2 regions of the Paraburkholderia sp. SIMBA_027 genome follow, and region 1 is predicted to be linked to the other one. Evidence: riboswitches for the same ligand, from Rfam matches in the RefSeq annotation. Region 1 holds a riboswitch; the other holds the start of a gene.
What was found. A riboswitch is a leader RNA that binds a small molecule or an ion and turns the genes downstream of it on or off. The one in region 1 is predicted to bind glycine.
Positions count from the first base shown of each region.

Region 2: it holds a riboswitch for glycine, as region 1 does, so the genes downstream of both, gcvT (glycine cleavage system aminomethyltransferase GcvT) here and SB764_RS34470 (D-amino acid dehydrogenase) in region 1, are expected to answer to the same signal.

Region 1 covers NZ_JAWRWY010000026.1:58,792-74,499, reverse strand. The annotation lists gene tnpB (IS66 family insertion sequence element accessory protein TnpB) at 1-60, opposite strand, end outside; gene tnpA (IS66-like element accessory protein TnpA) at 60-539, opposite strand; gene SB764_RS34540 (DJ-1/PfpI family protein) at 690-1,049, opposite strand; gene flgB (flagellar basal body rod protein FlgB) at 1,134-1,631, opposite strand; gene fliE (flagellar hook-basal body complex protein FliE) at 1,782-2,123, opposite strand; partial or broken gene SB764_RS34525 (transposase) at 2,533-2,778, shown strand; gene SB764_RS34520 (hypothetical protein) at 3,002-3,295, opposite strand; gene SB764_RS34515 (H-NS family nucleoid-associated regulatory protein) at 3,538-3,834, opposite strand; gene SB764_RS34510 (class I SAM-dependent methyltransferase) at 4,054-4,743, opposite strand; gene SB764_RS34505 ((Fe-S)-binding protein) at 5,069-5,260, opposite strand; gene SB764_RS34500 ((Fe-S)-binding protein) at 5,289-5,903, opposite strand; gene SB764_RS34495 (FAD-linked oxidase C-terminal domain-containing protein) at 6,102-6,290, opposite strand; gene SB764_RS34490 (hypothetical protein) at 6,336-6,494, opposite strand; gene SB764_RS34485 (hypothetical protein) at 6,769-6,951, opposite strand; gene SB764_RS34480 (FAD-binding protein) at 6,962-7,108, opposite strand; gene SB764_RS34475 (2-dehydropantoate 2-reductase) at 7,368-8,324, opposite strand; gene SB764_RS34470 (D-amino acid dehydrogenase) at 8,624-9,829, opposite strand; glycine riboswitch at 9,891-9,982, opposite strand; glycine riboswitch at 9,987-10,076, opposite strand; gene SB764_RS34465 (threonine aldolase family protein) at 10,600-11,697, opposite strand; gene SB764_RS34460 (AraC family transcriptional regulator) at 11,776-12,537, opposite strand; gene adh (aldehyde dehydrogenase) at 12,990-14,510, shown strand; gene SB764_RS34450 (tautomerase family protein) at 14,645-15,085, opposite strand; gene SB764_RS34445 (MarR family winged helix-turn-helix transcriptional regulator) at 15,279-15,708, opposite strand, start outside.
Region 2 covers NZ_JAWRWY010000006.1:412,877-428,584, reverse strand. The annotation lists gene SB764_RS14540 (UvrD-helicase domain-containing protein) at 1-300, opposite strand, end outside; gene SB764_RS14535 (oxidoreductase) at 662-1,723, shown strand; gene SB764_RS14530 (hypothetical protein) at 1,991-2,338, shown strand; glycine riboswitch at 2,586-2,696, shown strand; glycine riboswitch at 2,753-2,878, shown strand; gene gcvT (glycine cleavage system aminomethyltransferase GcvT) at 3,003-4,121, shown strand; gene gcvH (glycine cleavage system protein GcvH) at 4,192-4,572, shown strand; gene gcvP (aminomethyl-transferring glycine dehydrogenase) at 4,670-7,648, shown strand; gene SB764_RS14510 (alginate lyase family protein) at 8,015-9,016, shown strand; gene SB764_RS14505 (L-serine ammonia-lyase) at 9,118-10,506, shown strand; gene SB764_RS14500 (thiamine pyrophosphate-binding protein) at 10,595-12,325, shown strand; gene SB764_RS14495 (branched-chain amino acid ABC transporter substrate-binding protein) at 12,467-13,615, opposite strand; gene putA (trifunctional transcriptional regulator/proline dehydrogenase/L-glutamate gamma-semialdehyde dehydrogenase) at 13,708-15,708, opposite strand, start outside.

The DNA.
Region 1 (15,708 bases):
CCGGAAGTCGATCGGCTCGCGATGCAGGTAGATCCGCAGGTCGTTGTCGAAGCGGAACATCAGCCCGCTCCCAGCGCGGCAATCATCGCCGTGACCAGCGAGGTGTCTCTCCCAGAGCATTCGAGCTCGAGCACGACACCGTTAGGCAGTGTTGCCGACAAGCGCGCAAGTGGTGCAGCTCGCGGCGACGGACGTGGCGGATCTCGTTGCAGCAACGGCTGCGGGGCTGGTAATGCTGTGTCCGCAGGAGTCGATGCCAGTGACTCGCCGATCAAGACGACCGGCACGAAGGTTGACGGTGCTTGCGCGATAGCATCATGTGAAACGTCGGCAACTTCACGTCGCTCTTCCAGTTGCACCCATTTGCGCAACTGGTTCGCATTGACCCCAGCCTTCAGCGCCAGACCAGCCAATGACGCGCCCGGCCGGCGACAGGCTGCGATCAACTTACGCTTGCCCTCCGGATCGTATCGATGCTTGCCATCCGCGCACGTCCGGGTTACGCGCAGAGGGAGAAAGTCAAAGTCAGTGTCGGTCATCATCTGCGTCCGCAATTCAAGTCTGCGGACGCAATCGTGGATCGATTCGGCAGCGCTGCCTAGGTGCGGAGAATTTCGCGCTTACGAAAGTCCCGTCGACGATGGGCGCCCGCAGCTCAGATCAGTGTGGTCGACACTAATCGGAGTCCGTTACAGCATCGAACCAATCCTCGTGACGAACGGCTCGAGGTCCGTCGGTGCACGGGAGGTCACAATGCGCCCGTCTACTACGACGGCTTCGTCAATGTAGGTCGCGCCAGCATTCGTCAGATCTTTCTCCGTCGACCACCATGCGGTCGCGCGGCGCCCCTTAAGGAGCCCTGCATCTGCCAGGATCCAGGGACCGTGGCAGATTGCGGCGACAAGCTTTCCTGAAGCATGAGCCTCGTTAACCAGATTCAGGACGTCCCGGTCGGCTCGCAGGGAGTCCGGATTCCACGTCCCGCCCGGAACAATGTACGCGTCGTACTCGGAGGCCTTCACGTCGCCAACATGACGGTCAAATTTGATCCAGCCTTGTGTTCAGTCGGACGCTCAAGAGTCGGTTACACGCCCGTCGGCGGAAGTTGCTACGCTGATCAACGTCTCCCAACCTCAGGTGCCGCCCGACGTGATCGCCGACTGCAACGTCTTTATTTCTCCCGACACATCCGTAAGCAGCGATTCGAAATGCACCGTGTTGTCCGCAAACTGAACGCGCTCTGTATCCAGATCCACCGTGTTGCCGTCGAGCGCTGGCTGTATTGGAATTCGGTATAGCAACGGGCCATAGTCATCGGCAGGTCCGCCCATTGCGACGAGCGTCGTGTCGCCGGCGATGTGACCGGGTTGCGTCAATGCCATCGTCACGCCGCTTGTTATGTTGGCAGTCCCCATCATGGGCAGCGCAGAGCCTTTCGACGGGCCCGAGCCCACCGTGCCGTCGCTCCGTCGCAGTGCTCGGGCAAGAGAGGACGCGAAATCGACATCGCGCGCCTTGTAGCCTGGCGTGTCTGCGTTCGCGATGTTCGAGGACATCAGTTCCTGTCGGTACGAGCGGACATCAAGCGCCTGTTTGTCAAAGGCGAAGGCGGCATCGAGCTTATCTAGCATTAAAGTCCCTTACGATTGATCGGGCGTGCAAGGCGTCACAGAACGTTAATTTCGGCAACTGAGAAGGCCCCGAGTCCGTAATAACCTTTGGCAAATCGGTCGGCATTGCCCAAGACTCAAATTCTGAGCATCCAGAAGCCCGACGTTTCACTACAACTGCGTCTGCATGATGTCGGTATAGGCGCTTACGAGTCTGTTGCGGATTTGCAGCGATTGCTGAAACATAATGCCGGCTTTAGCGCCGTCAATCTTCGCAGAATTGAGCGAGACGTTCGACGCGCCAAGTTCGAACGCATGCATCTCACCCGATGCCGACGCCTGGCTGGCGCTTACCTTCGCGAGCGACTGTTGAAGCAGTTCCGTGAAGCTAACCTGGCTGGTCGCAGACGAAACCGACGCCGAAGAGTCCAGCGACTCCGGATTCGCCGCTTCATTCGCCATTACTTGCATCTGCTGCAAAGCAGATGTGATCGGATTTACCGGTACCATCACTATCTCCCGTCATTGCGGCGCGGGCAAACGTAACCGGCTTAAAGCTGCGCATGGTGCGCGCTGGTTTCGTCTGTAGGAGTCGCTCTTAGCCCGCGCACCAGAGCGGAGGACATTATGACGATCCTTCATGACGCCAAGGATACGGTCCAATTACAACTTTGTTATCTTGCTCGCAACTACTATGACAATAAGTTACCGAACGACGACTCAACACAGCAACGTGCGCTGCGAGTGGCCGTCCGGAGCCAAGCAGGGAGCGGCCATTGTTGTCAGCGAGCTTGGAGGTCCTATATATCGGCGACGGTCCTCCCGGGTTCGGCTAAGAAGTTGTTGCGAAATTAAATTTCGGGGCTGTTAACTTTTCTGGGTTGGTTTTAACTTGCTGTCTTGTTTTGACTGACAGGATGCGATGCCTAAAGAACTAATCGACGACGAATTGTGGTCACTCATCGAACCGCTTCTGCCTGCGCGAGCGCCACGCAATCGCCAGTATGCGGGCCGCAAACCGACACCCGACCGCGCGGTGCTCGCAGGCATTGTGTTCGTGTTGCGCTCCGGCATTACATGGAATCTGATCCCGCAAGAAATGGGATGCGGTTCAGGCACGGCTCGCTGGCGACGTCTGGTCGAGTGGCAGCACGCTGGTGTCTGGCAACCGTCCGACAAAGTAAAAATTGATCCGTTCGGGAAGTGAAACTTGTACCGGCCCCATAAAATCGCTCCCATCCGCAGCTGTTCGTTCCCTCTGCAACTGGGCGATCTAACGAAGTGGAAAATGCCGTGTCCACGGCAATAGGCTTGACGAGCGCATCCATGCCACCACAGGTCCCTATGAGCAGTCGGTGGGCAACGGACTAGCGCTTGGGGCACGCAACCCTTCAGCGATCAAACTCCGGTTCGTCGAACAGATCAGGGGCTGCCCGGAACGCAGCGGGCCCGGGTACTTCGCCGGCGCGGACCTGCGCCAACTGGTCCGCTGGCAGCCAGACCTCCTCGAGCGCGCTGATCCCGCCTTCGATCAGTTGCTGCAGGAAAAAAGACGGCTTGCGGCCGCTTGTTTCCGCCAGAAGCCGTAGCCTGCGCTCAATGCCCGGATCGATGCGGACTGCGACAACCTTCAATTTTTCTGCTTTCCTTGGCCTGACCAACCTGCGCTCCGCGGAGTTAAACATAAGCGCATTTTACGCGGAGCCGCCGGACCTATTGCGCTACGCACCGGGATTGGCGCCAAACACGTTCGCCGGTTGCTACATGCATGCGCTGGCGATCTGAGATGGTCGAGAGTACGCCGGATCGCGTCGACCCTCACCCGATGCCGTTGCGCGTGTTCACTGACCATCAACCGCCGATGCGATACCCGCCTGCCGCCCGTTCGTGGAAACGCATATGCCTGACGTTTGCTTCCCCGCGCGTATTAGCTGTCGATCAGGAACCTGTCGCGGTTCTTCGCGTCCTTGATCCAGTTCGGCGCCCGGCCCCGACCCGACCAGGTCGCCCCCGTCTTCGGGTCACGGTATCTGGCCGCCACGTGTGCCGCCGGCGCCCGCGGTCCACCACGCCTGCGGCCGAAGATGTCCTGCTCCGTGAATCCGTACTCGGACACCTTCGCCCGGATGTCAGCGAGGACCTCCTGAAACTCTGCCTCCCGGGCAGCAGCCGCCTGCGCCTCCAGCTCGGCCATTTGTGCTTTCAGCTCCTTGTATGTCGCCAAGATCTATCTCCCCGATCGGATACGATGATGACGATCATAGCCCGCTTCGCGTCAGTGCAACCGGCAGTTGCCCGCTGCCCGCCCCGCACGCACGCTGACGCCCATCAGTGACTAATGCGTGTTCAGCTTGGTGGGAAATGCAAACCTTTCAGTCATAGCCGAAATACTCTTACCATCACGTTGCAAACAAGGGGCCAGCGATAACAGCAATCGCCTTAACTAGGCGATTGCTGTGATACGAATCGATACCTGTTGGTGACTGCTGACGAAGCCGAGATATTCATATGCAATTCCATACTTATTATAAAACTCGCGCCAAGCTAAAAATTCGTGCTGCTCATAGCCGGGGTAGTTAAAATACTCGTCGAAACAGATCACGGTGCCGGCCTTCAAATATGGCCGGCATGTCTCCAAGATGGTGCGTGTGCCCGCGTACAAATCGCAATCGACATGGATGAATGCGATATCGCGGGACTTGCCTTCTATAAATGGAGGCAAGGTATTTTCGAAAAGTCCTGAAATCAGTTTGCAGTTCTCCCGTACCGGCGGCAATGCGGCACGTCCGAAGGCGCCCGACTCGAAGCCAGTTCTCCATGTCTCAGGCAGACCCGTGAATACATCGAATCCGTAGATTGTCTGTCCGCTTTTCAATCCAGCAATGTGGTTGATCGTGCGCCCAGATGCCACACCAAACTCTAAATAAAGACCATTTATACAAGTGTTCTCGAGCGAAAACGCCAAATGATCCAGATCATTGGAGAAATTTTTGGATCTCAGCATGTTTCGCTGATAGTACCGAGCTGAAGACAGCGCTGCATCGATCTTTGCGCACTGAAGAACATCGAAGCTGTCAGTAGTCTTTCTGAAGATTGAATATTCTATTACCTGAATCAGATTGTTCGTATCCACAGTGTTGGCGTTGTTCGGGTTAATCAAATGACTGCGGGGACAATCGCTGTCACATGTATTGAAAAATGTAGACCAATAAGGCGTTTGCGCGCGCCGCTCCGACGAATGCACCAAAAGCTAGGTCGGCAAGATCAGTGCGACTCACCTATCCTCATGCGCAACGGCAATCTACTTTCGATACCTTAGCATGCCTTACCTAATATTTCAGATGTGGCGATAACTAATCGATGGTCATGAGCACCGTGCAGAGTGATCTGAGATGCCGAATCTTCCTGAGCTGGTGGCGCTCGTGGAGACGAGATTCTTTTGAACTATAGTCGGCCGATTACCGGCTTACGCGGTTGACATGAAAATGTCGGTGGAGCAGACCCGCGTCGTACATCGGACATCCGCAGCACACGTGCCTGCTCAGCAGGCGCACTTCGAGGCCCTTCGATTCGAACACGCGCACCGCCGCTTCCATCGCTTCGGGCGTGAAGCCGTTGTTGAATGTGTCGGCCCATAGCAGAACGGGCATGCGCTTCCTCCTCCCGCTTGTCGTGCTTTCACACAGCGCGAGCAGGCGCTTCGCGCTCGCGCCGTTGCGGAAAGCTTTCGCGGCGATGGCCGGAAACTTCACGTCTTCGGGCGAGAAAGAATTTCGCGCTCACCTTGCGGAACGACGGATTGCGCATCAGCGCATTCGCCACCCCGCTCGCATGCGTGGCGGCGGGCAGCCACTTGCCGGTGCGGCTCACCACCGCGTCCATCACATGACGGCGCTTGTACTTGTGATACTCGTAAAGCAAGTGGCTCTTGTGATTCCCGACTTCCACATGCGTGGGGCAATCGCTGCGACAGCCCTTGCAGGCCAGACAGTGATCGAGCGAGTCCTTCACGGCCGCGCTTTGCCGGCCGTTCTCGATCACTTCGCCCTTGAGCAGTTCGAAGAGCAGACGCGCGCGGCCGCGCGTCGAATACTTCTCTTCGCGCGACGCGCGATAGCTCGGACACATCTTGTCCCCGCCCAGCGAACGGCACTTGTCCATGCCGATACAGCGCTCCGTCGCGCGCGCGAACGTGTCGGGCTTCGCTAGATCGCCGAACGTGAACTGGCGCGACACATGTAAGAGACGATAGGTCGTGCCGAGGCGCAGGTTTGTCGTCCACCGGCATGGCATCGCCCAGCTTGCCCGGATTCATACGCTCGCGCGGATCCCAGATCGCCTTGGAGGCGCGGAACGCTTCCATCAGTTCCGGCGAGTACATCAGGTGCAGCATCTCGCCCTTCGCCTAGCCGTCGCACCGTTCGCCCGACAGCGAGCCTTCGTACTTCACGACGAGCTTCGCGGCGTCGAACAGGAACTCGCGCCACGGCTTCAGGCCTTGCCCGTTACGCAGGTCGAGGTGATGCCCGAGTAAATGCAGCCATCGCCGAAACGGCCGTACACACTCGTTTTGTAGCCGTACAATTCCAACAGCGCCGAGAATTCGCGCAGGTAGGCGCCGAGATGGCGCGGCTCCACGGCGGCATCTTCCCAGCCGACGACCGGATCGGGCTTCGACATGTCGTCGCCGATGGAGGTAGCCGACGCGGCGGTTTCGCGGGCTGATCACAAACGCTTCATGAGCGCGGCATCGTCGACGAGCCGCGCCGACGGCGTGCCCGACAACTCAGGCGCGAGTGCCGCCGCGCGCTGCGCGAATTCCATCGCCACGGCCTTGTCGAACGCGCCGAATTCGACGATCAGCGAAGCATTGCCTTCTGACAAATCGACGATGTCAGCCAGCGCGATGCAACGCTCGCGAAAGCCTTCGACGATGCCCGTGTCTAGCTCTCACATCGCGATCGGCGACCGTGGCAGAAGTTGCGGCACGCAATCGGCGGCATCGAAAATGGTCGGGAATCCGAACACCACGAGCAGGCGATGTACGGGGTTGATGACTAGCGTAGTCTTCGCGCGCAGCACGGAAACGCCGGTACCTTCGGAGCCCACCAGCACGCGCGACGTTGAAATCGTTCGCCGGCTGCAGCTGGTCGGCGCTTTAGCCCGCGACGCGGCGCTTGAGTTTGGGAAAGCCTTCGCGGATGGCGTCGCCGTATCTCTCCACGGGACCGAGCAGACCCGAGACAATTTCCGCGCGTCGGCCGCCCGCCGCGAGGTGCTCGCGCAACGCGGCGGCGTCGTTGAGCTGATCGCAGATCACGCCCGGCCGCACCTTAGCCACGAGGCTCGTCTCATCGGTTTTCCCCGATGGTCGTGAGGTACTTCGACGCGTCGATGATGACCGCCGCGTTGACCGACTGCCCGCACATCGACGTGCCCCCGCCACGCGTGAGCATCGGTAAGTCGGCTTCTTGGAACGCGCGCATGGCTTCCACCACGCGACGATGCTCGTGCGATGTCGTCGGGCATGCCCGGCTGCGACAGCGTGAAGTCCACGTCCGGCACTCATCATAAACTCCGCGCCCAGCTCAGCAAGATGACCGCGCAGTGCGAAGCCGGTAGTCTCTACCAACTGGTTTCGCTTCCTGAAGCTCGGCACGCAGCGTCGCGCTCGGCGCGTAGCGCCTGATACTCTTCGGATCGATAGCCAGGTGGGGCGCAGCACCGATGGTGAGGGTTGCGCCAATAGCACTTGTATTAATTCGCGCTGTGTAGGACGTACGTTTGCAGATGCGCATAGGCAACCCGCAAGTATGGCGTATCGATCTGGTGGCGTGCCGCGCGGGCGATCATGTCACCGACGATCGCTTCCGACTCGATACGCGGGGAGAGTCGCGCAATATCGCGCATCATGGATGCGGCCCAGGTCGACTCTGCATCCAGCAAAAAGCGACGGACGCCGTCCACGACCTGCGGGCTGAGATCGAAGCCCTCCGCCCTGGAGACAGTTACACACTCTTCGATCAATGCGGAGATCAAGTTCTTGCCATCAGACGTTCGCAAGATATCGCACAAGCGCCCGCGCATCAGGCAGGTCGCGGCTGCGCCTGAGGACAGCATTACCCACTTCTGCCAGAGGTCAGCATCAACTCTCTCGGACAACACACGCAAGCCCGATGTGGCGGCGAACGCCGCATGGAGCTGCCCGACCAGATCGCGTTGCGACGGATGGCGCGCACCGACAATGAGCTTGTCCTGATTGCCCATGTGCACGATGCTGCCGTCCTCTGCGCTCGACGCCGCGATATACGAGACGCCCCCCAGCACACGCGCTCGACCATAGCGACGGTCTAGCGTGTCGTACACCGCCATGCCGTTCAGCAGGGGGAGAATACCGGCTGCGCCGGCTAGCGCGGGCGCCAACGAATTCAGGGCGTCGTCGAGGTCGTACGCTTTGCAGGTGAGCAAGACCAGGTCGTAGCCCGGCCTCACTGCGTCCGCGGCCACCGTACGGACCGCCGAAGAGAAGTCCCCCAATGAGCTCGATACACGCAATCCATCGCGCATCAACGCTTCAGCGCGCCGGGGACGCACCAGGAACGTTACATCAGCGCCGGCCTGGATCAAGCGGGAGCCATAGTAACCACCCAGTGCGCCAGCGCCAAGGATAAGAACTCTAAGCCTTTCATGACGGTTGCTCATATTGTCTGCCATCGAATGTCCCGCTCTGCGTGATATGTGGCGTGGTGCCCGGTCCCATTCTATGAGGGCGAACACCGCTATAGATGAGATACTACTATCAAAGTAGTATCTCATCTATAAAAACGATAGGGGCCCGTAGTTACCGTACTTTCGCCGCTGCTGCGGAAAGACAAAAACCCGATAGACCGAGGTGATGTCGATCTGCCACTGCACTTGCAGGCGACTGACTTGCAAATGGGAGTTTCCGAACTCTATCCGGGCGAGTTGTGGCAAAGCACGCTCTGTTGGCAAACGGCAATGTTGCCATTCGCTCAATCTACACCGATCATGGAGGAAACGGCCTCCGCGGTTGCCGCCGACAAAGTCCAGCCCAGATGACCATGTCCCGTGTTGTAAAAGACACCAGGGCGCCTGCCACGACCCACGCGCGGCAGCATGCTTGGCAGCATCGGTCTCAGTCCTGCCCATGGAATAACTCGCGAAGTGGAGACGACAGGGAAGTATCGACGCACCCAATTGATCAATGGTTCGATCCGATCCGAACGAATATCCCGGTTCACGCCGTTGAACTCTGCTGTGCCCGCAACCCGGAACCGGTCTGTCCCAAGACGGCTGGTGACGATCTTCGCGCGGTCATCGAGGATGCTCACCCAGGGAGCGCTGCTCCGACTCGGTTCATCATCCAGATGTACCGTGATCGAATAGCCCTTGACTGGATAGACGTTCACATGATCGCCCAGCATCGCAGCGAACCGGCGACTGCCGACGCCGGCACAGATGACGATGCGATCAAAGACTTCGCGTCGTTGGTCGGAAGAAATCAAAATCTTGCCGCAGTCCACGGATTCGACGCTGTCGATTGCCGTGTCGTAGTGAAATTGCACACCGCGACGCTCGCAGGCCGATGAAAGCCCTCCGGTAAATTTGTGGATATCCCCGGACGAATCCGACTCAGTGAAAAATCCTCCTTGAAAGCGGCCGTGAAGAGTCGGCTCGATTGCGCGCATCTCCTCCGGCGTCACTGGGCGACGATCCAGCCCCCCCGCTCGCAGCAAGGTATTCACGCGCATTGCTGCTTCGTGCTCCTTGCGCGTTGCATAGAAGTGCAAGATTCCGCGCTGCTCGAGATCGAACTGGATGCCCTCGCGCTCCGCAATGTGGAATAGGTGTGCGCGTGCAGCGATCGCAAGCCTCACAGTTTCAATCGTGTTCGCTTCGTATCGCGGGATGTTTCCGAGAAACTCGGCAATCCAGCCGTACTTGTGTAAGCTTGGCCGCGGATTCAGTAGCAGCGGTGCGTCGCGTGTGAACATCCAACGCAGTCCTTTGAGGACAGTGGCACGGCTGTTCCATACCTCCGCATTGCTGGCCGAGAGCTGGCCACCATTCGCGAAGGACGTCTCCATTGCGGCATAGCGATGCCGCTCGAAGACACTGACGCTATGGCCGTGATTCGAAAGGGCATAAGCGGTAGTGACGCCGGTAATACCGGCGCCAATGATGGCGATTCGTGACATGTTCTGGTCCAGATTGTATTGAGCATCGCCAGCGATATGTGTCGCCGACGCGGATGCCCCATCTGTCCGTTTACCTGAGAGTTTCGCCACTGTCCCTGTTGCGTTACGGCGGTGGCTCCCCTTCGGTGGGCGCACGAGGCGCCGCTCTCCAGAGCGTCCTCGCATCACGGTCCTTTTGCCTGAGAGTTTCCGGGGCGGTTGCTCCATCGGCGCCGCTCAATCGAGCGGTCTCTCCCGTGATGCACGAATACAACGATTGCAAAACTACCATGACATGCATCGGACAATAGCTAGGCTCACCGCTTGACGCGGACACCCCGATGCATCTTGTCGGAGGAGTGGATCCTTCCAACGGCAGGAGTAGTACGCCCTGCATCGCCAACGCGTGAGGCAGCTGCTCCACTCACGCCAATCCTGTGCAGCCGTTCGAATTTGCGAGACATTCCTCTGCAAAGTGACAGGTCGGAACTCCCTTTCGACAAATTGATCGGTGCCAACCTGAACGTGCGCTCCGTTATCTGCCCCGGTCGTGTGCACACCCTATGAACGACTGCGTCGAGACGCGCACTGACTTCCTGATCGCTCGAGCCTTTGGTTCCGCCCTGCCATTCTCGATAGACGCGTGGCAACGCACTTGCGCGCATTGCCACGCGCCACCAACGAGTTGGTGTGACGAGCTGATCGAGAGATAGCGACCGTCACGAGGGCATCGTCACCCCCGCTTTTACTGCTATCAAGGTAATACTTTAGGCTGACGCCAAAAAATGTAATTAATAGCCGGCCCCAGACGACACCTTGCCGCCAGGTCCACTCACGCCAGCGTTACGTGCGTTCTCTTGTGCGACGACCGAAATGATATCGATGGCTTCCTGTACCTGCTGGCGAGTTATGTTCAGATAAGGAATGGCGCGTACGCCATCTGCGCCGGACGGCAGTACATACAGACCCTTGTCGTAAAGACGCTCGACGAATGTTCCAGCGGGAAGCGAAGAGACGCCGAAACGCACGATGTTAGTTTCGATCGCGGAAACATCGAGCGAAATGCCAGGCAGACCTGCGATACCGTTGGCGAGCATTCGAGCATGCTCATGATCTTCCTGAAGCCGTTCACGATGATTGCGCAGTGCATGCAGCGCACCTGCCGCGATAATCCCGGCTTGGCGGAAACCACCGCCGATTTGCTGCTTGAAACGACGCGCGCGAGCAATGAAGTCACGGGAGCCAGCCAGCGCTGAGCCTACCGGCGCACCGAGGCCTTTCGAGAAGCAGACGCTGACCGAATCGAAGTGGCGGGCGTATTCGCGCTCGGGAATCCCGGTGGCAGCTGTCGCATGCCATAGCCTCGCGCCGTCCAGGTGCAATGCGAGCCCGCGCTGTCGGCCAAGCTCGCAGACAGCCTGAAGTCGCTCGATCGGCCACACCTTGCCGCCACCGATGTTGTGGGTGTTTTCCAGACACAGCAGCTTGACCGGTGCGGGAATCGTGTTGGGGAAGAACCGATGCGACACGCCGAGTGCATTCGACACGTCTTCCGGGGTGAATACGCCGCGCACGCCGGGCAGCAGACGCGGGAGCACTCCAGAGAACGCCGCCGGCGCACCGCCTTCAAGAATGTAGACATGGGCATTTTGATCGAAGAGCACGGCATCGCCCGGCTCGGTGTGCGCCCGGATCGCGACCTGGTTGGTCATCGTGCCCGTCACCATGTAAACGGCATCTTCCTTGCCAAGCAGTTCCGCGACTTCTCGCTCAAGTGCTTTGACGGTCGGATCGTCGCCGTATACGTCGTCGCCGACTGGTGCGTTGGCTATGGCGTCGCGCATGGCCTTGGTAGGCTGGCTGCAGGTGTCGCTTCGCAGATCGATCATAGTGTGCTCCCGAATCAGGTGAATAGTGAGCACAGCTTCAGCCACATACCGGCCGGGGATTTGGACAAACTTGCGGATTTACTGCCGAGCGATACCCGGCGGCACGCCGAAGAAGCGACTGAATTCCCGACTCAAATGCCCTTGATCGCAGTAGCCGACCTCAATGGCAACCTGCCGCAGCGGCACCCCCCGAAGCACAAGGTGCTTAGCCAGCGCGACTCGGCGTTGCACAAGGTACGCATGGGGCGCGACCCCGACTGATTTCTTGAACTCGCGCAGCAGGTGGTAAGCGCTCATCCCTGCTACCTGGGCGATTACGTCGAGCGACGGATTATCCACAAAATGGGCATCGATATAGTCACGCGCCCGCCTCACCGCCCCTGGCATTGCTCCCCCGATGGAAGGCCGACGAGCTGTAGACGCGTGCCTCAACACGAGTTGGGTCATCGCGGTTGTCAGTCGGGATGTCTTTTCAAGCTGGCTCGCGTCGTGAGATTCCGAGCAAATGTGTGCGGTGCGAAATAGCAACATCGTATCCGGGTCATCCATCACGACATCGGGAAAATGCACGGACCGCTGCGGTGCGCCGTCCGCGTCTCGCACCAGGCCGAGCAGAGCTGACGCGGACACGTACACCATGCGGTAATCCCAACCGCCCTCAATTGCCGGACGCCCTTCATGCAGCTGACCGGGATTGATCACGCAGATCGCGCCTTCCGGCATGATTAACCGTCGACCGCGGCCCTCGAGAAATGCCTGTGCCCCGCGTTCAATCACGCCGATCGCGAACTCATCGTGTGCATGCGGCGGAAACCGATGGGTGCGATAGCTCGCAGTCATCAGTTCAGCATCCGCGAAGCCAGGCTCGCGCCAAAATTTTGCCTGGTTTGATCGGGACGTATGTCCAGTACTCATGTTCGTGCCCCATAGTCAGTGGTGGCCAACGATCATCCAGCAGAAACGAGGCACCGGTGCATTCGCGGCCTGCCATGTGGCGCAGACCGGACGCAATGATTGTAGCTACATCTAAATAATCTTCAATCTTCCAAATTATGCACCTATGACGCTGCCAATTCGTTCCGCGAGTCCCGATTTTGCACAAAACCGCAATTTTGTCCATCACCCGGCACGAGGAAGCCGCGAGGATGCTTGGCCGGCCACGCGTCGACGCGCATGTGCAACTCAACGATCCGTAACGGAACGTCCCGATCAGGGCCTGGCGCCTCCCCCCGCTGGTCCGTGTTGAGGACACTCTTCGTCCTGCGTCCCTCTAATCTCAAGCGAGACACTCCATGAATCATGCTGACCTTGAACATCTGACGACGTCGTTCCCCTATCGACGCAAGTATGACAATTTCATCGGTGGAAAATGGGTTCCGCCCTTGGCCGGTGAATATTTCACCAATGTTTCCCCAATCACAGGTAAGCCGCTGTGTGACGTACCGCGCTCTCAGGCAGAAGATATCGAGATGGCGTTGGACGCCGCCCACGCTGCCAAGGGAGCCTGGGCGGCTATCTCGCCTGCCGAACGCGCACTCGTTCTGCATCGGATCGCCGACCGAATGCAGGACAACCTCGAACGTCTCGCCGTTGCGGAGACGATCGACAACGGCAAGCCCATTCGTGAAACGCGTGCCGCCGATCTACCGCTCGCGATCGACCATTTCCGCTATTTCGCAGGATGCGTGCGGGCGCAAGAAGGTACATTGGCCGAGATCGATCAGGATACCGTCGCATACCATTTTCACGAACCGCTTGGCGTCGTAGCACAGATCATCCCCTGGAATTTCCCGCTGCTGATGGCGGTGTGGAAGCTCGCGCCCGCACTAGCGGCCGGCAACTGCGTGGTGCTGAAGCCGGCTGAGCAGACTCCCGCGTCAATCTTGGTGCTGATCGAGCTGATCGCCGATCTGCTTCCGCCGGGGGTCGTGAACATCATTAACGGCTTTGGCGTGGAAGCCGGCAAGCCGCTAGCATCGAGCTCTCGGGTGGCGAAAGTGGCATTCACGGGCGAAACCTCGACCGGCCGTCTCATCATGCAGTACGCGAGCACAAATCTCATTCCGGTCACGCTCGAGTTGGGCGGAAAGAGCCCGAACATCTTCTTCGATGACGTCGTCAGCGCAGACGATTCCTTCCTCGACAAGGCACTCGAGGGCTTTGCGATGTTTGCCCTGAATCAGGGCGAGGTATGCACTAGCCCGTCGCGGGTACTCATCCAGGAATCCGCGTACGAAAAATTCATGGAACGTGCTCTGTCACGCGTGGCCGCCATTAAGCAAGGACATCCGCTCAACCCCGACACGATGATCGGGGCGCAGGCTTCGTACGAACAGTTATCGAAGATCTTGTCATACCTGCAGATCGGCAAGGACGAGGGCGCCACATGTTTGATCGGCGGCGAGCAAAACCGACTGGACGGCGATCTGCGCGACGGCTACTACGTGAAGCCGACCATTTTCCGCGGAAACAATTCGATGCGAATCTTCCAGGAAGAGATTTTCGGGCCCGTTGTTTCCGTTACCACCTTCAAGAATGAGGAAGAAGCACTCGCGATTGCGAACGACACGCTCTATGGCCTCGGAGCGGGCGTCTGGACGCGTGACGGCAATCGTGCCTACCGATTCGGTCGGGCGATTCAGGCAGGTCGCATCTGGACCAATTGCTACCACCTCTACCCTGCGCACGCTGCGTTCGGTGGCTACAAGCAATCCGGTATCGGGCGCGAAAACCACAAGATGATGCTTGATCACTATCAGCAGACGAAAAATCTGCTCGTAAGTTACGCCGCGAAGCCGCTCGGGTTCTTCTGACCTATGCGAGCTGGGGCGGATCACGTATCCGCGCCGGGTGTGTTGTTATCTTTTCTCTGCTCTGCGTATCGTCTGCAGTGCGGTGTGTCTATGAGACGCACCGCACTGAACTTCGCGCCTCGCTGCGCAACGACCTATCGTCCAACGCTGGTCAGATAGTCCCGATCTTCCTGAGACATTGACTCCAGCCAAGCCAACTCGCCACCGGGAGACGGCAGCAGCTTCCCATACTCCACCATCTGCGCGGCGGGCAACTCAGCCAGGTAGACCCAAACGTAGCGGCTGTCGGTGTTTGCAGCACGCGCCACGACACCCACGATGCCGTCGAGCAGGCCCTGTTTCTGTTCGTTCGTTCTCCCTGCCCGAATCTGACCATGTACAAAAATGTGGTCTGCTTTCAGTGGCTTCCCCCCGAGAAAGTGATTGCCTGCGGCGACAGGGGAAAATATGACTTGCGCAAAGAATCCCTGTGCCCCGGTCGCACTGCTGTGGGCATGTGTGATTCCCTTTGCGATTTCGCCTTTTTCCTCGGGGGTGAAACGGCCCTCAGCTGCCGTCACAACGTATGTCGGCATTGCGCGCTCCTCAAATAAATGTAGCTAAAACTCTATGGCCGATAGTGAAGCGGCAAGCCGCACTCAATATCCGAGCAACCATCAGGCCTGCAAATGGTTGTAGGTGCATCTTATTCGCTGGAGCGGTTGCCCGTCAGGAAGGATTAACCCTTGTGAATGGCGCGACAAAATAAAGCGTTCGCAGGCCGCCTTTCTAGCCCCGGTCGTCCGGACGCTGCAGCGACTCCAGCGCCTCGAGCAAGCGCTCCTTGGCAGCGCCTTTCATGAACCTCTGGACATCACGCTCAACCCGATTCTGGGCACGCCTCCAGTAAGGCTCGGCACTGCGCAATTTTTCGGCGCCCTCTTTGCTCAATCGCGCAACCTTGACGCGAGCGTCGGCCTCAGAGGTTACGTTAACCCATCCGGCATCGATCAGGAGCTTGAGGTTGCGAGAAATAGTGGTCTTGTCGAGTCCGACTTCGCCTGCAATCTCCGTGTAAGTCGCCGCGTCGAGGCGCTCCAGTGCACGCAGAAGTGAAAATTGCGTGATTTTTAAACCGACAGGACGTAGAGCGTCGTCGTAGACCCCGGTCAGTGCATTCGCGGAGCGCCGGAATTGTGTGCAGTAACAATCAGTGAAC
Region 2 (15,708 bases), on a different contig from region 1:
CGAGTGGAACGTACAGACGGTCAACTGGTTCGCCGGCACCTTGCGGCCTTCCTTGCCGGGCGTCGTGAGCGTCTTGCCTTCGAGCAGTTTGCCCACGCGCTCGCGCATTTCGGCGGCGGCCTTGTTGGTGAAGGTGACGGCGGCGATATGGCGCGGCTCGAAGCCTTTCGCTTCGATCAGATGGGCGATCTTCTGCGTAATGACGCGCGTCTTGCCGCTGCCCGCGCCGGCGAGCACGAGACAGGGACCGTCGAGATAGCGCACCGCTTCGTTCTGGGCGGGATTCAGGCCTGCGGACATCGTTGCTGGATTGGAAAAACGGGTGGTACTGCCGGGTAGCGTGCGGCGCAAACCCTGCGCATGATGCAGACGATGCTCATGGCGCGGCGGCCCTTCACGCGAGAGCCGCGATGTTAACACGATGCGGTGTCGCGCCGATGCCGCCCCGCTAACGGCGCGACGCCGCATCCCGCGCGCATCAGGTCACAGCGTCGTGTCACAACGACACGCCGCGTCGACCAGCCGATCCAGCCGCACGCCGATCCGTCCCCGCAGCGCCCCGCCACGCGCGCCGTCGTGCGTGCCACAATAACGGGCTCCCGCCACCCGCGGCATCGCTACCCGCCGTGCCGCTCCCACGCTGGAAAGAGGACGCGCTTACATGACAGCACCGCTGCAAATCGGCCTGATGGGCTATGGCTTCGCCGGCCAGACCTTCCATGCACCCGTGATCGCCCATAGCGGCACGGCGAATCTGCCCGTCACGCTTGCCGCCATCGCCACGAGCCAGGCCGAGCGTGCGCAGGCCGACTATCCGGACGCCGCAATCGTCCCCGATCTCGACGCGCTGCTCTCGCTCGACGCGATCGAATGCGTCGTGATCGCCACGCCCAACGACACGCACTACGAACTCGCGCGCCGCACGCTGGAGCGCGGCAAGCACGTGCTCGTCGACAAACCGGTCACGCTCACCGCCGAGGAAGCGCGCACGCTCGCGGCCATCGCGCAGCAGCGCGGCCTCGTGTTCGCGCCGTTCCACAACCGTCGCTGGGACGGCGACTTCCTCACAGTCAAGCAGCTGATCGCGAACGGCGAGCTGGGCCGCGTCACGCATTACGAATCGCACTTCGACCGCTTCCGTCCGCAGGTGCGCCAGCGCTGGCGCGAGGACGCGACGCGCGGCGGCGGCCTGCTCTACGACCTCGGGCCGCATCTGATCGACCAGACGCTCGCGCTGTTCGGCGCGCCCGAGTCGGTCACGGCCTTCGTGCACACGCGCCGCGACCACGCCAGCGCGCCCGACTACGCGCACCTCGTGCTGCGCTACGACGGCCTCGACGCCGTGCTGCACGCGAGCGCGCTGGCCGCGTACGCGCCGCGTTTCGCGATTCACGGCACGCGCGGCAGCTACCTGAAAAACGGGCTCGATACCCAGGAGGACCAGCTGAAGGCGGGCCTGCGCCCCGGCCAGCCCGGTTTCGGCGACGGCAACGAAGCGGGCCGACTGCACGTCATGGCCGACGACGGCCAGGAGTCCGACCGCGACGTGCCCAACGCCGCGGGCAATTACGCCGACCTGTACCGCGCGCTCGCCGCCGCGATCCGCGAGGGCACGCCGTTCCCGGTGAGTCCGCAGGACGCCGTCGACGTGATGACGATCGTCGAGCTGGCGATGCGCAGCGCCGAGGAAGGCCGCACGATCGCCTTCACGCGCGCTCAGTGAGCACGCAGCGCGAACCTCGCGCGAACCGACTGCCCGGCGAGGCCGCGCGGCTTGCAAACCGCCGACGCGTCTGAAAGGTCCATACAAACGGTTACAAGTCTGCGCCGCCGTGCGGTCATCGCACGGCGCGCGCGACGCGTTTGCCGACGAACAACGCCAGAAACAGAGCGATAACGTTCTGCATCTTCCGGGGTGCAGGGTTCGTGGCGCGCGCCAGCCCGCCCCGGACCGACAACAAGGAGAGTCTCAATGACCCGATTGAATTGTGTGAACCGTGCCATCCGCCTGAGCTGCGCCGCCGCGCTGATCTCGACGCTCGCCGCATGCGTCGTCACCCCGCCCGCGCAGCATTCCGGCTCGAATCCGCATGAACTGGCCGTCGACCGCCTGCATCAGGTCGACGCCCGCATCGACACCCTGGGGCGCCGCATCGACGCGCGCGTGAACCAGGGCTACTATCCGCCGCCGCAGGGCGCCGCGCTGCATCACCGCCTCGACACGATCCGCGGCGAGGCGCACGACATGGCTGCGCAGCACGGCGGCGGCATCTCCGGCGACGAGCAGCACGTGCTCAACCAGGAGCTCGATACGGCGGCGCGCGCCATCGGCGAATAAGCCCGCGCAAAACCACCGCGATCACATGGGCCGCCTCGCGCGGCCCGTTTCTTTTTTTGGCGCGCATGCGCGGTCGCGCGCGAGCGGTTCTTTCGGGGCCGCATGCGCGCAAGCCTTGCCGGGCGGCGTTCGGCGCATGGCCCGCCAGCACGCGCGGCCGGCTGGCGCAGGTTCCACTCCCGTTCCGCCGCCACGGTGCGCCTAATTTTTCCGCATTGACACAGCCCGCCGGCGTCCAGCACAATCGCTGCGCGCGCCGGGAGAGCGCGACGTTCGCGAGTCGAGTCAATTTCGAATCGCAACGCCGCCGCCGAAGGGGCAACCCACAAACTCTCAGGCAAAAGGACCGTGCGCGCCGGACCGCTGCTTCGCCTGTTTCGCACCCGCGTGCGAGACGCGCGAGACGGCACTCAGGTCCGCAACTCTGGAGAGCGGCAGTAGAACGGCGGAGGGATCGTAACCCTGGCGTTCAGGCTGCCCACCGAAGGGGCGCGCGTCGATCGACGCAATCTCTCAGGTACCGAGGACAGAGGGGCCATGCAAGAACCGACCACGGGCATCGTGCCTGCGGCGAGTCCTGCATGGCCTTTTTCGTTTTCGCTCGAATTCCGGCGGGACATTCCCCCGGAGTCGCACGAAAACCCTCGCGACCGCCTGAGGCCTCATGACCGAACTCAAACGCACTCCGCTGAACGACACGCACCGCGCGCTGAACGCCCGCATGGTCGATTTCGGCGGCTGGGACATGCCCGTCAACTACGGCTCGCAGATCGACGAACATCGCGCCGTGCGCACCGACGCCGGCATGTTCGATGTCTCGCACATGTGCGTCGTCGACTTCTCGGGCGCGAAGGCGCGCGAATTCTTCGCCCACGCGCTCGCCAACAACGTCGCCAAGCTGACGACGCCCGGCAAGGCGCTCTATTCCTGCATGCTCAACCCCGAAGGCGGCGTGATCGACGACCTGATCGTCTATTACTTCGCCGACGACGCGTTCCGCACCGTCGTCAACGCGGGCACCGCCGACAAAGACATCGCCTGGTTCGAGAAGCTCAACGCCGAAGGCGGCTTCGGCCTCACCATCACACCGCGCCGCGATCTCGCGATCGTCGCCGTGCAAGGCCCGAACGCGCGCGAGAAAGTCTGGGCCGTCGCGCCCTCCTCGCGCAGCGCCACCGAAATCCTCAAGCCCTTCAACGCCGCGAAGATCGACGCCACGCCGTTCGGCGAGCTGATGATCGCGCGCACCGGCTACACCGGTGAAGACGGCTTCGAAATCGTGCTGCCCGCCGCCGCCGTCTGCGAGTTCTGGGACGCGCTGCAACGCCAGGGCGTGAAGCCCTGCGGCCTCGGCGCGCGCGACACGCTGCGCCTCGAAGCGGGCATGAACCTCTACGGCCAGGACATGGACGACAGCGTCTCGCCGCTCGACGCGGGCCTCGCCTGGACCGTCGACCTGAAGACGCCGCGCGAGTTCGTCGGCCGCGCCGCGCTCGAAGCGAACGGCACGCGCTCGACCTTCGTCGGCTTGATCCTGCAGAAGGAAAACGGCAAGGCCGGCGGCGTGCTGCGCGCTCACCAGAAAGTGCTGACGCCGCACGGCGACGGCGAGATCACGAGCGGCACCTTCTCGCCGACGATGCAGGAATCCATCGCCTTCGCGCGCGTGCCCGAGGGCGTGCAGCCGGGCGACGTCGTGCAGGTGCAGATCCGCGACAAAGCCCTTCCCGCAAGCGTGGTAAAACTGCCGTTCGTGCGCAACGGCAAGGTGCTGGTCGCCTGATCCGCAAGGATTCCGGCGCGCACGCCCACCCTCTTTTCAAGTCATAAACGAACCACGCACTGGAGCAACCATGAGCATCCCGGCCGATCTGAAATACACCGAATCGCACGAGTGGATCCGCACCGAAGCCGACGGCACGCTGACCGTCGGCATCACCGATCACGCGCAGGAAGCGCTCGGTGACATCGTCTTCCTCGAACTGCCCGAAGCCGGCCGCGCCGTCACGGCGGGCGACGCCATCGCCGTGATCGAATCGGTCAAGGCCGCCTCGGACATCTACGCGCCGGTCTCGGGCGAGATCGTCGAATCGAACTCGGCGCTCGTCGACGCCCCCGAAGGCGTGAACGGCGCGCCCTACGAGTCGTGGCTCTTCAAGATCAAGCCGGCCGCCGACGCCAAGCTCGACGCGCTGATCGACGCCGCCGCCTACGAGAAGGCCATCGGCGCCTAAACCCCGGGACGGCTTTCGCAGAAGGCCCGTCCCAACGCACAGGCGCGGCGGCATCGCGGCACTACGCGACGCGCCGCCCGCGCCGGCAGGAAACCTCATGAAGCTCGAACACCCGGATCGTCTGATGAACACCTCGCCCACGGCTCTCTCGCTCGCGGCGCTCGAAGCGCACGACGCCTTCGCCGCCCGCCACATCGGCCCCGACACGGCCGACCAGCAAGCGATGCTCGACGCGCTCGGCTTCGCGTCGCGCGCGGCGCTGATCGACGCGGTGATTCCGGCGAAGATCCGCCGCACCGAGACGCTGCCGCTCGGGCCGTTCTCGCAGCCGCGCTCGGAAGCCGAGGCGCTGGCCGCGCTGCGCGCGCTCGCGGACAAGAACCAGGTGTTCCGCTCGTACATCGGGCAGGGCTATTTCGACACGCACACGCCGGCCGTCATCCTGCGCAACGTGCTCGAAAATCCGGCGTGGTACACGGCCTACACGCCGTACCAGCCGGAAATCTCGCAAGGCCGTCTGGAGGCGCTGCTGAACTATCAGCAGATGATCGTCGACCTGACGGGCCTCGCCATTTCCAACGCATCGCTGCTCGACGAAGGCACCGCCGCCGCCGAAGCGATGACGCTCGTGCAGCGCGTGGGCAAGTCGAAGTCGAACGTGTTCTTCGTCGCCGACGACGTGCTGCCGCAAACGCTCGAAGTCGTGCAGACGCGCGCCAAACCGATCGGCATCGAAGTGAAGGTCGGCCCCGCCGCCGAGGCCGCGCAGGCGAACGCCTTCGGCGTGCTGCTGCAATATCCGGGCGTGAACGGCGACGTGCGCGACTACCGCGAACTCGCCCAGGCCGTGCACGCCGCGGGCGGCGCGGTGATCGCCGCCGCCGACCTGCTCGCGCTCACGCTGCTCACGCCGCCCGGCGAATGGGGCGCGGACGTGGCCGTGGGCAACTCGCAGCGCTTCGGCGTGCCGATGGGCTTCGGCGGCCCGCACGCCGCCTACCTCGCGGTGAAGGACGACTTCAAGCGCCAGATGCCGGGCCGTCTCGTCGGCGTGACCGTCGACGCGCAGGGCAACCCGGCGCTGCGCCTCGCGCTGCAAACGCGCGAACAGCATATCCGCCGCGAGAAGGCCACCTCGAACGTCTGCACGGCGCAGGCGCTGCTCGCGATCATGGCCAGCATGTACGCGGTCTATCACGGTCCGCAGGGTCTGAAGCGCATCGCGCAGCGCGTGAACCGCGTGGCCGCCATTCTGGCCGCGGGCGCGCAGAAGCTCGGCTACACGCTCGTCAACGCGTCGTTCTTCGACACCATCACGTTCGAAGCGGGCGCGCGCACTCAGGCGCTGCATGACGCGGCGCTCGCGCGCGGCATGAACCTGCGCCACGTGAGCGAAACGTGCGTGGGCGTCTCCGTCGACGAAACCACCACGCGCGGCGATCTGGCCGATCTGCTCGCCGTGTTCGCGCAAGCCGCGTTCGCGGGCGAGACGCCGTCGGTCGACGCGCTCGACGCCGACCTCGCCGCCGCCAACGCCGCCACCTTCCCGGCCGCGCTCGCGCGCGAAAGCGCTTATCTCACGCATCCGGTCTTCAACCGTCACCATTCGGAAACGGAAATGCTGCGCTATCTGCGCAGCCTGTCGGACAAGGACCTCGCGCTCGACCGCTCGATGATTCCGCTCGGCTCGTGCACGATGAAGCTCAACGCCACCTCGGAAATGCTGCCGGTGACGTGGCCCGAGTTCGGCCAGATTCACCCGTTCGCGCCCGCCGAGCAAACCGTCGGCTACCGCGAAATGGTCGATCAGCTCGAACAGATGCTCGTGGCCGCGACCGGCTACGCCGCCGTCTCGCTGCAACCGAACGCCGGCTCGCAGGGCGAGTACGCCGGTCTGCTGATCATTCAGGCGTATCACGCCTCGCGCGGCGACGCGCATCGCAACGTCTGCCTGATTCCCGCTTCGGCGCACGGCACGAACCCGGCTTCCGCGCAGATGGCGGGCATGCAGGTCGTGGTGGTCGCGTGCGACGCGCAAGGCAACATCGATCTCGCCGACCTCAAGGCCAAGGCCGAACAGCACGCGGCGAAGCTCGCGGCGATCATGATCACCTACCCGTCCACGCACGGCGTGTTCGAGGAAAACGTGCGCGAAGTCTGCGAAATCGTGCACGCGGCAGGCGGCCAGGTCTACGTGGACGGCGCCAACATGAACGCGATGGTCGGTCTCGCGGCGCCGGGCCAGTTCGGCGGCGACGTCTCGCACCTGAACCTGCACAAGACCTTCTGCATTCCGCACGGCGGCGGCGGCCCGGGCGTCGGTCCGGTCGCGGTCGGCGCGCACCTCGCGCAGTTCCTGCCGAACCAGCTTTCGTCGGGCTACAAGCGCTCGACCGATCAGGGCCACGGCATCGGCGCGGTCAGCGCGGCGCCGTACGGCTCGGCCTCGATCCTGCCGATTTCGTGGATGTACATCGCGATGATGGGCGCGGCGAACCTCACCGCCGCGACCGAAACCGCGATCCTCAACGCGAACTACGTGGCGAACAAGCTCGCGCCGCACTTCCCGGTGCTGTACAGCGGCCCCGGCGGCCTCGTCGCGCACGAATGCATTCTCGATCTGCGCCCCATCAAGGATGCGAGCGGCATCACCGTCGACGACGTGGCCAAGCGCCTGATGGACTACGGCTTCCACGCGCCGACCATGAGCTTCCCGGTGCCGGGCACGCTGATGGTCGAGCCGACCGAGTCGGAGTCGAAGGAGGAGCTGGACCGCTTTATCGACGCCATGATCGCGATCCGCGAGGAAATCCGCGCCGTGGAAGACGGTCGCGCCGACGCCGAGGACAACCCGCTGCGTCACGCGCCGCACACGGCCGCCGTGGTGGTCGCCGACGGCTGGGCGCACGCCTACTCGCGCGAGCAGGCGGCGTATCCGCTCGCGTCGCTGGTCGCGCGCAAGTACTGGCCGCCGGTCGGCCGCGCCGACAACGTCTACGGCGACCGCAACCTGTTCTGCTCGTGCGTGCCGATCGACGCTTACGACGATCAGGCCGACGGGACCGCCGGCGAATGAGCGTAACCGTCGGGTAACCGGCCATGACCGCCGCCATGCCGCCGCACGACCTCCGGTCGACGCGGCGGCGCCGTGCGGCCGGCCCGGCGACCCGGCGTGCGCCCCGCCCTGCGACGTTACTTTCGTTACATTTGCCGCCGCGAAACTTCGCCAAAGCTCGCCAAACCGTTAACATCACACACCTGTCAGCCTTGAACCAGGGAGTCGCGCATGGCGCGGAAGGTGGGAACGGCCTTGGCCGGAAATCCGGCGATCACGCAGGCCAAGGGCCGCTTGGCGCGCGGCGGCGCGCGCACGCTCGCGGCGGCCTGTTTCGTGAGTGCGGGCCTCGCGGCCCTGAGCGCGGCGCAACCGGCGCGCGCGGCGATGAACTTCTGCGCGGCACCGGCCCTGCAGACCAGCGAACGCACCAATTCGGACCCCGGCGTGAAAGCGCTGGTGGCCGAAGTGCAGGCGCACGTGAACGACGTGCCGCATCCGCTCGCGCGGCTGCACACGGAAGGCACGCTGCCGCACGAGGGCATCTACGACCAGAGCGTCGAGGCCGAGAAGGAACTCGACCTGATGCGCAACGCGGCGCTCGCCTGGCGCGCCACGAGCGACGACCGCTTCCTGAAGCTCGTCGACCGCTTTCTGTACGCGTGGGTCACGACCTATCAACCGAGCTTCAATCCGATCGACGAAACGCGCTTCGAAGCGCTGATCCTCGCGTACGACATGACCGCGAGCGCGCTGCCGGTGAAAACGCGCAACGCGACCATGCTGTTTCTGAACAAGTTCGCGAACGGCTACATCCAGCAGGTGGACGCGCAGCCGCGCCCGCTCAAGGGCACGTTCGCGAACAACTGGCAGAGCCATCGGGTCAAGCTCATTGCGATGACGGCGTTCACGCTCGACAACCGCAAGATGATCGCGACGGCGCAGCGTCTGTTCGTCGAGCATATCGGCGACAACGTCGCGCCCGACGGCTCCACGCTCGATTTCACCGAGCGCGACGCGCTGCACTACGTGACCTACGATCTGCAGCCGCTCGTGACGGCCGCGCTCGCCGCGCGCCGCCACAACCGCAACTGGCTGCCCGAACGCGCGGCCAACGGCGCCACGCTGGCGAGCGCGCTCGACTGGCTCACGCCGTACGCGCTCGGCGAGAAGACGCACGAGGAATTCGTGCATTCGAGCGTGCCGTTCGACGCCAAGCGCCGCGAGGCCGGTTTGCCCGGCTACACCGGCGCATGGGATCCGAAGAACGCCGCCGAACTGTTTCACCTGGCCGCGCGGCTCGATGGCCGCTATGCGCCGATCGCCCTGAAACTGGCACCCACGCCGCCCGCGTGGCTTGCCGTCTGCCTGCCGTTGCCGGCGCGCTGATCGCGCGTGACGGGTTGCAGCGGTGGCGCATGAATTCGATGTCGCGCACCACACCGCGCAGCATCCCCTGAAACCGACACGATCAAGCAGGAGCAGTACCCATGGCAGTCAGCGTTTTCGACCTTTTCAAAATCGGCATCGGGCCGTCCAGTTCGCATACGGTCGGACCGATGCGCGCGGCCCTGATGTTCGCCGAAGGACTCGAGCGCGACGGGCTGCTCGCGCCCACCGCCTCCGTGAAGGTCGAACTGTACGGCTCGCTCGGCGCGACCGGCAAAGGCCACGGCACCGATCGCGGCGTGATGCTCGGCCTGATGGGCGACGCGCCCGACACGGTCGATCCCGAGACCATCAACGCGCGTCTCGAAGCCGTGCGCGCCTCGCGCCTGCTCGCGCTGCTCGGCCATCACACGATTCCGTTCGTGATGAAGGAGCACATCGCCTTTTATCGCCAGGCGCTGCCCGAGCATCCGAACGGCATGAAGCTGCGCGCGCTCGACGCCAACGGCGAGACGCTGCGCGAAAGCACTTATCTCTCGGTCGGCGGCGGTTTCGTCGTGACGGCGGGCGCGCCGAACACCAAGGTGCTGGCCGCCGCGCAGCAGATGCCGCATGCGTTCACCTCGGGCGCCGAACTGCTCGCGCTGTGCGCCTCGACCGGCAAAAGCATCGCGCAACTGATGCTCGAAAACGAGCGCATCTGGCATAGCGACGAGGAAATCCGCACCGGCCTTCTGCGCATCTGGGACGTGATGCAGGCGTGTGTGTCGCGCGGCTGCGGCATCAACAATCCCGATGCCGACGGCACGCTGCCCGGCCCATTCCAGGTCAAGCGCCGCGCGCCGCAGCTTTATCGCGCACTGACCGCGCATCCCGAACGCGCGCTGCAAGACCCGCTCTCGATGATCGACTGGATCAACCTCTACGCGATCGCCGTGAACGAGGAAAACGCGGCGGGCGGCCGCGTCGTCACTGCGCCGACCAACGGCGCGGCCGGCATCATTCCCGCCGTGCTGCACTACTACGTGCGCTTCACGCCGGGCGCGAACGAGCAAGGCGTGATCGATTTCCTGCTCACGGCCGCCGCGATCGGCATTCTCTACAAGCTCAACGCGTCGATCTCGGGCGCGGAAGTCGGCTGCCAGGGCGAAGTGGGCGTGGCCTGCTCGATGGCGGCGGGCGCGCTCGCCGCCGTGCTCGGCGGCACGCCGCTGCAAGTGGAAAACGCCGCCGAAATCGGCATGGAACACAACCTCGGCCTCACCTGCGATCCGGTCGGCGGCATGGTGCAGATTCCCTGCATCGAGCGCAACGCGATGGCCTCGGTGAAAGCCGTGAACGCCGCGCGCATGGCGCTGCGCGGCGACGGCGCGCACTACGTCTCGCTCGATTCGGTCATCAAGACGATGCGCGAAACCGGCGCCGACATGAAGACCAAATACAAGGAAACGTCGCGCGGCGGACTCGCGGTCAACATCGTCGAATGCTGATGTGAGCGTGCGCGGCTGCTGACGTCACCCGAAGCGACTCGAAACGATCCACCTGATTCACGAAAAGAACGAAGGAGAGGGCATCGCCATGCAGCAGCCGAACGAAACGACCCGCAGCGATCACGACCACCACGCGAGCGTGACCGGCGCGCGCCTCGTCGTCGATGCGCTCGTCGCCAATGGCGTCGAGCGCGTGTTTTGCGTGCCCGGCGAGAGCTATCTTGCCGTGCTCGACGCGCTCGCCGACGAAACCGCGCGCATCGACACGCTCGTGTGCCGTCACGAAGCCGCCGCCGCCAACATGGCCGAAGCGGTCGGCAAGCTCACGGGCAAACCGGGCGTCGCGCTCGTCACGCGCGGTCCGGGCGCGACGCATGCCTCGATCGGCGTGCACACCGCGTTTCAGGATTCGTCGCCGATGATCCTGCTGATCGGCCAGGTCGCGCGCGAGCAGATGGACCGCGAGGCGTTTCAGGAAATCGACTATCGGCGCATGTTCGGCCAGATGGCGAAGTGGGTCGCGCAGATCGACGACGCGCGGCGCGTGCCCGAATACCTGAGCCACGCCTTTCATGTGGCGATGTCGGGGCGTCCCGGTCCGGTCGTGCTCGCGCTGCCCGAGGACATGTTGAGCGACGCGATTCCCGCCGCCACGGCGCAGCCCACCGCGCCCGCCGCGCAGCGCGTGCAGGCGTCGCCCTCGCAGGCGCAGATCGAGCGCGTGCGCGAGCTGCTCGCGAACGCGAAGCAGCCGTTCGTGATCGCGGGCGGACACGGCTGGACGCCGCAGGCGTGCGCCGATCTGCAACGCTTCGTCGAAAACTGGCAGTTGCCGGTCGGGCTCGCGTTCCGCTTTCAGGACACGCTCGACAACGATCATCCGAACTACGCGGGCGACGTGGGGCTCGGCGCGAATCCGGCGCTGAGCGCGCGCATCCGCGAAGCCGACGTGCTGCTCGCGCTCGGGCCGCGTCTGGGCGAAGCCACCACGGCGGGCTACGCGCTGCTCGACATTCCGAAGACGAAGCAGACGCTGATTCACGTGCATCAGGGCGCGGAAGAACTCGGCCGCGTCTATGCCGCCGATCTGCCGATCGTCTCCGGTCTCGCGGAATTCGCCGCGCAACTGGCCGCGTTGCCCGCGCCGGATTCGGTGGCCTGGACCGGCAGCGCGACGCAGGCGCACGAGGCGTATCTCGCGTGGCGCGCGCCGCGCCCGATGCCCGGCGACGTGCAGCTCGGCGAAGTGATGCAGCAACTGCGCGCGCGCCTGCCCGACGACGCCATTGTCACCAACGGCGCGGGCAATTACGCAACGTGGCTGCATCGGCATTTCGCGTATCGGCATTTCCGCTCGCAGCTTGCGCCCACCAGCGGCGCGATGGGTTACGGCGTGCCCGCGGCCATCGCGGCGAAGTCGCTTTATCCGCAACGCGCCGTGGTCGCGCTCGCGGGCGACGGCTGCTTCATGATGGCGTCGTCCGAACTCGCGACCGCCATGCAATACGGGCTCAACGTGGTGTTCATCGTCGTGAACAACAGCCACTACGGCACGATCCGCATGCATCAGGAGCGCAATTATCCGAACCGCGTGCACGGCACGCAGCTCACCAATCCAGATTTCGCGGCCTTCGCGCAGTCGTTCGGCGCGCACGGCGAAACGGTCACGAGCACGGCGCAGTTCGCGGGCGCGCTCGATCGCGCGCTGAATGCGGGCAAGCCGGCGCTGATCGAGATTCGCGTGACGAAGGAAGCGAGCACGCCCGCCGCCACGCTCGAACAGGTTCGCGAACAGGGACGCAAGGCGCGTGCGCAGTAACACGCCGGGATATAGTTAGCGATCCTGAATAGCCTCACCTTTCGCGCGACGCGATTCAAATGCAAACAAAAAGCCCCGCAGGTTTAAAGCCTGCGGGGCTTTTTTTACAGCGTCGAACCGCTCGAAGCGGTCAGGCAGCGATTACTTGCCGCCCACGCTTTGCAGCGTCGTCCACTTGCCGTCGACGACCTTGTACAGCGTGATGCCGCCGTTCTTCAGGTCGCCCTTCGCGTCGTACGCGAGGTCGGCCGAGGTCACAGCAGGCATGCTGGTCTTCGCGAGGAACGGCAGGTACTTCGCCGGATCCGTCGAGTTGGCCTTCTTCATGGCTGCGAACATGGCCATCGCGCCGTCGTAAGCGTACGGCGAGTACGTCTGGACGTCTTCACCGAAGCGCTTCTTGTACTTCTCGACGTAGTCCTTGCCGCCAGGCATTTCCTCGAGCGGCAGGCCCGCCAGCGAGGCCACGGTGCCGTTGGCTGCGTCGCCCGCGATCTTCAGGAACGTCGGCGTGTGGACCATTTCGCCGCCCATCAGCGGCGCCTTGATGCCCAGCGACTTCATCTGCTTGACCATCGGCGCGGCTTGCGAATCGGCGCCGCCGAAGTAGACGAGGTCGGGGTTCATCGCCTTGGCCTTCGTCAGGACCGACTTGAAGTCGACGGCCTTGTCGTTGGTGTATTCACGGTCGATGATATTGCCGCCCGCCGCCTTCGCAGCCTTCGCGAATTCGTCGGCAAGACCCTGGCCGTAAGCCGTGCGGTCGTCGATCACGACGATCTTCTTCAGGCCCAGGTTCTTCACCGCGAACGCGCCGGCCACCGAGCCTTGCTGCGTGTCCGAGGTCATCATGCGGAACGTGGTCTTGAAGCCTTGCTGCGTGTACTCGGGCGCGGTCGCCATGGCGATCTGCGGGATGCCTGCGTTCGCGTAGATGCGCGAAGCCGGGATCGTCGTGCCCGAGTTGAAGTGGCCGAGCATGCCCTTGATGCCGTCGTCGACGAGCTTTTGCGCGACCGTCGTGCCCGTGCGCGGGTCGGCCTGGTCATCGGCCGAATCCAGCACGAAGTGAACCGGCTTGCCGCCGATCACCGGCTTGGTCGCATTCATTTCCTCGACGGCGAGCGTGATGCCGTTCTGGAAGTCCTTGCCGTAGTGCGCCTGCGCACCCGTCATCGGACCTGCGAAACCAATCTTGACGTCCTCCGCCTGCTGCGCCTGCGCGGTCCCCGCCAGCGACAGGGCCGCAACCAGCGCTGCGCCTGCCAGCTGCTTCATCGTGTGTTGCATAGCTTCTCCTTGGTACCAGGTATCAAATGAGCGGCTTCGGCGCGAGCCTTGCCGCTTCCTTGTCTTGAGACGACCGACAGTATGGACTGTGCTTAGCCGATCGTCATCAGATTTGCATTACCGCCTGCCGCTGCGGTATTCACGCTCACCGAGCGCTCCGTGAGCAGTCGTTCGAGCGCGTAATCTTCGTCGCCGTTGGCGAGCGCATGCGCCGCCACGCCCTGCACCGAGACGATCGGACCGCCGCGCTTCGCCACTTCCTTCACGAGGCCGAGCAGTTCGTCGCTGTCGCCTTCGAACAGCACGGCGTCGAATTCGGCATCGGCCGTCTTCTTGATCGCAACGTGCGCCTTCAGCGACGCGGGCAGCGCGTTCACCAGCGCTTCACCGGCCGCGCCCTGGAACAGCGCGCGGTTGCCCGTCGCCAGCACGACCGCGAGTTGCGCGCGCGCGCCGGTCGGCGTCGAGGCCACGCACAGCACCGTGCCGCGCGCGGACAGCGTGTAGGTGTTGCGCTCGCCCGTCGGGCCCGGCAGCACCGCCGTGGCGCCCGCGAGCACGTATTCCAGATAGCCTTCGCAACGCGCCGCGAGCGCCGGTTGGCGTTCGGCGATCAGCCAGTCGCGCAGCACCGCGAGATTGCCTTGCGCCGACTGCGGACGCTCGCCGTTCTCGCCTTGCGGCATGTCGACCACCAGCGCCTTCGTGAGCGATTGCGGCAGACCGGCCGGACGCTTGGCCAGCAGACGCGACAGATACAGCGCGCCGCCCGCCTTCGGACCCGTGCCCGACAGACCTTCGCCGCCGAACGGCTGCACGCCGACCACCGCGCCGATCACGTTGCGGTTCACATAAATGTTGCCGACATGCGCGCGGCCCACGACGTGCGCGATCGTTTCATCGATACGCGTGTGGATGCCGAGCGTGAGGCCGTAACCGGTCGCGCGGATCTGTTCGAGCAGCTTGTCGAGCTGGCTGCGGCGATAGCGGATCACGTGCAGCACCGGGCCGAACACTTCGCGCTTGAGTTCGTCGAGGCTGTCGATTTCGATCAGCGTCGGCGGCACGAAAGTGCCTGCGCCGCAGCTGTCGGCCATCGGCATCTGCGTGACCTTGCGGCCCTTCTCGCGCATCGTCGCGACGTGCGTGTCGATGCCGCGCTTGGCTTCCACGTCGATCACCGGACCGACGTCGGCGGACAGACGATCAGGATTGCCAATCGCCAGTTCCTTCATCGCGCCCGTGAGCATTTCGAGCGTGCGCTCGGCCACGTCGTCCTGCAGACACAGCACGCGCAGCGCCGAGCAGCGCTGGCCCGCCGAGTCGAACGCGCTTTGCAGCACGTCGGCGACGACCTGTTCCGCGAGCGCCGACGAATCGACGATCATCGCGTTCTGGCCGCCCGTTTCGGCGATCAGCGGAATCGGACGGCCCTCCGAATCCAGACGCTGCGAAAGCTGCTTGTTGATGAGGCGCGCGACTTCGGTCGAGCCCGTGAACATGACGGCGCGCGTGCGGTGATCGGCGACCAGCGCCGCGCCCACGGTTTCGCCGTCGCCCGGCAGCAGTTGCACCGCGCCGGCGGGCACGCCCGCTTCGCGCAGGATGCGCACGGCTTGCGCGGCGATCAGCGGCGTTTGTTCCGCGGGCTTCGCGAGCACCGTGTTGCCGGCGGCGAGCGCGGCGGCGACCTGGCCCATGAAGATCGCCAGCGGGAAATTCCACGGGCTGATACACACGACCGGACCGAGCGGACGATGCGTGTCGTTCGAGAATTCCTCGCGGATCTGCGTCGAGTAATAGCGCAGGAAATCGATCGCTTCGCGGATTTCCGCCACCGCGTTCGGCAGCGACTTGCCCGCTTCGCGCACGATCAGGCCCATCAGCGTGTGCATCTGCGCTTCGAGCAGATCGGCGGCGCGCGCGAGGCAGTCGGCGCGCGCATCGACGGGCGTCGCCTGCCAGATCGGCGCGGCGGCCACGGCGTGCGAGAGCGCGGCGCTCACGTGCTCGCTCGTCGCTTCCACCACGGTGCCGACCAGATCGCGATGATCGGCCGGATTGCGTACATCACGTGCGGTGCCTTCGGCGAG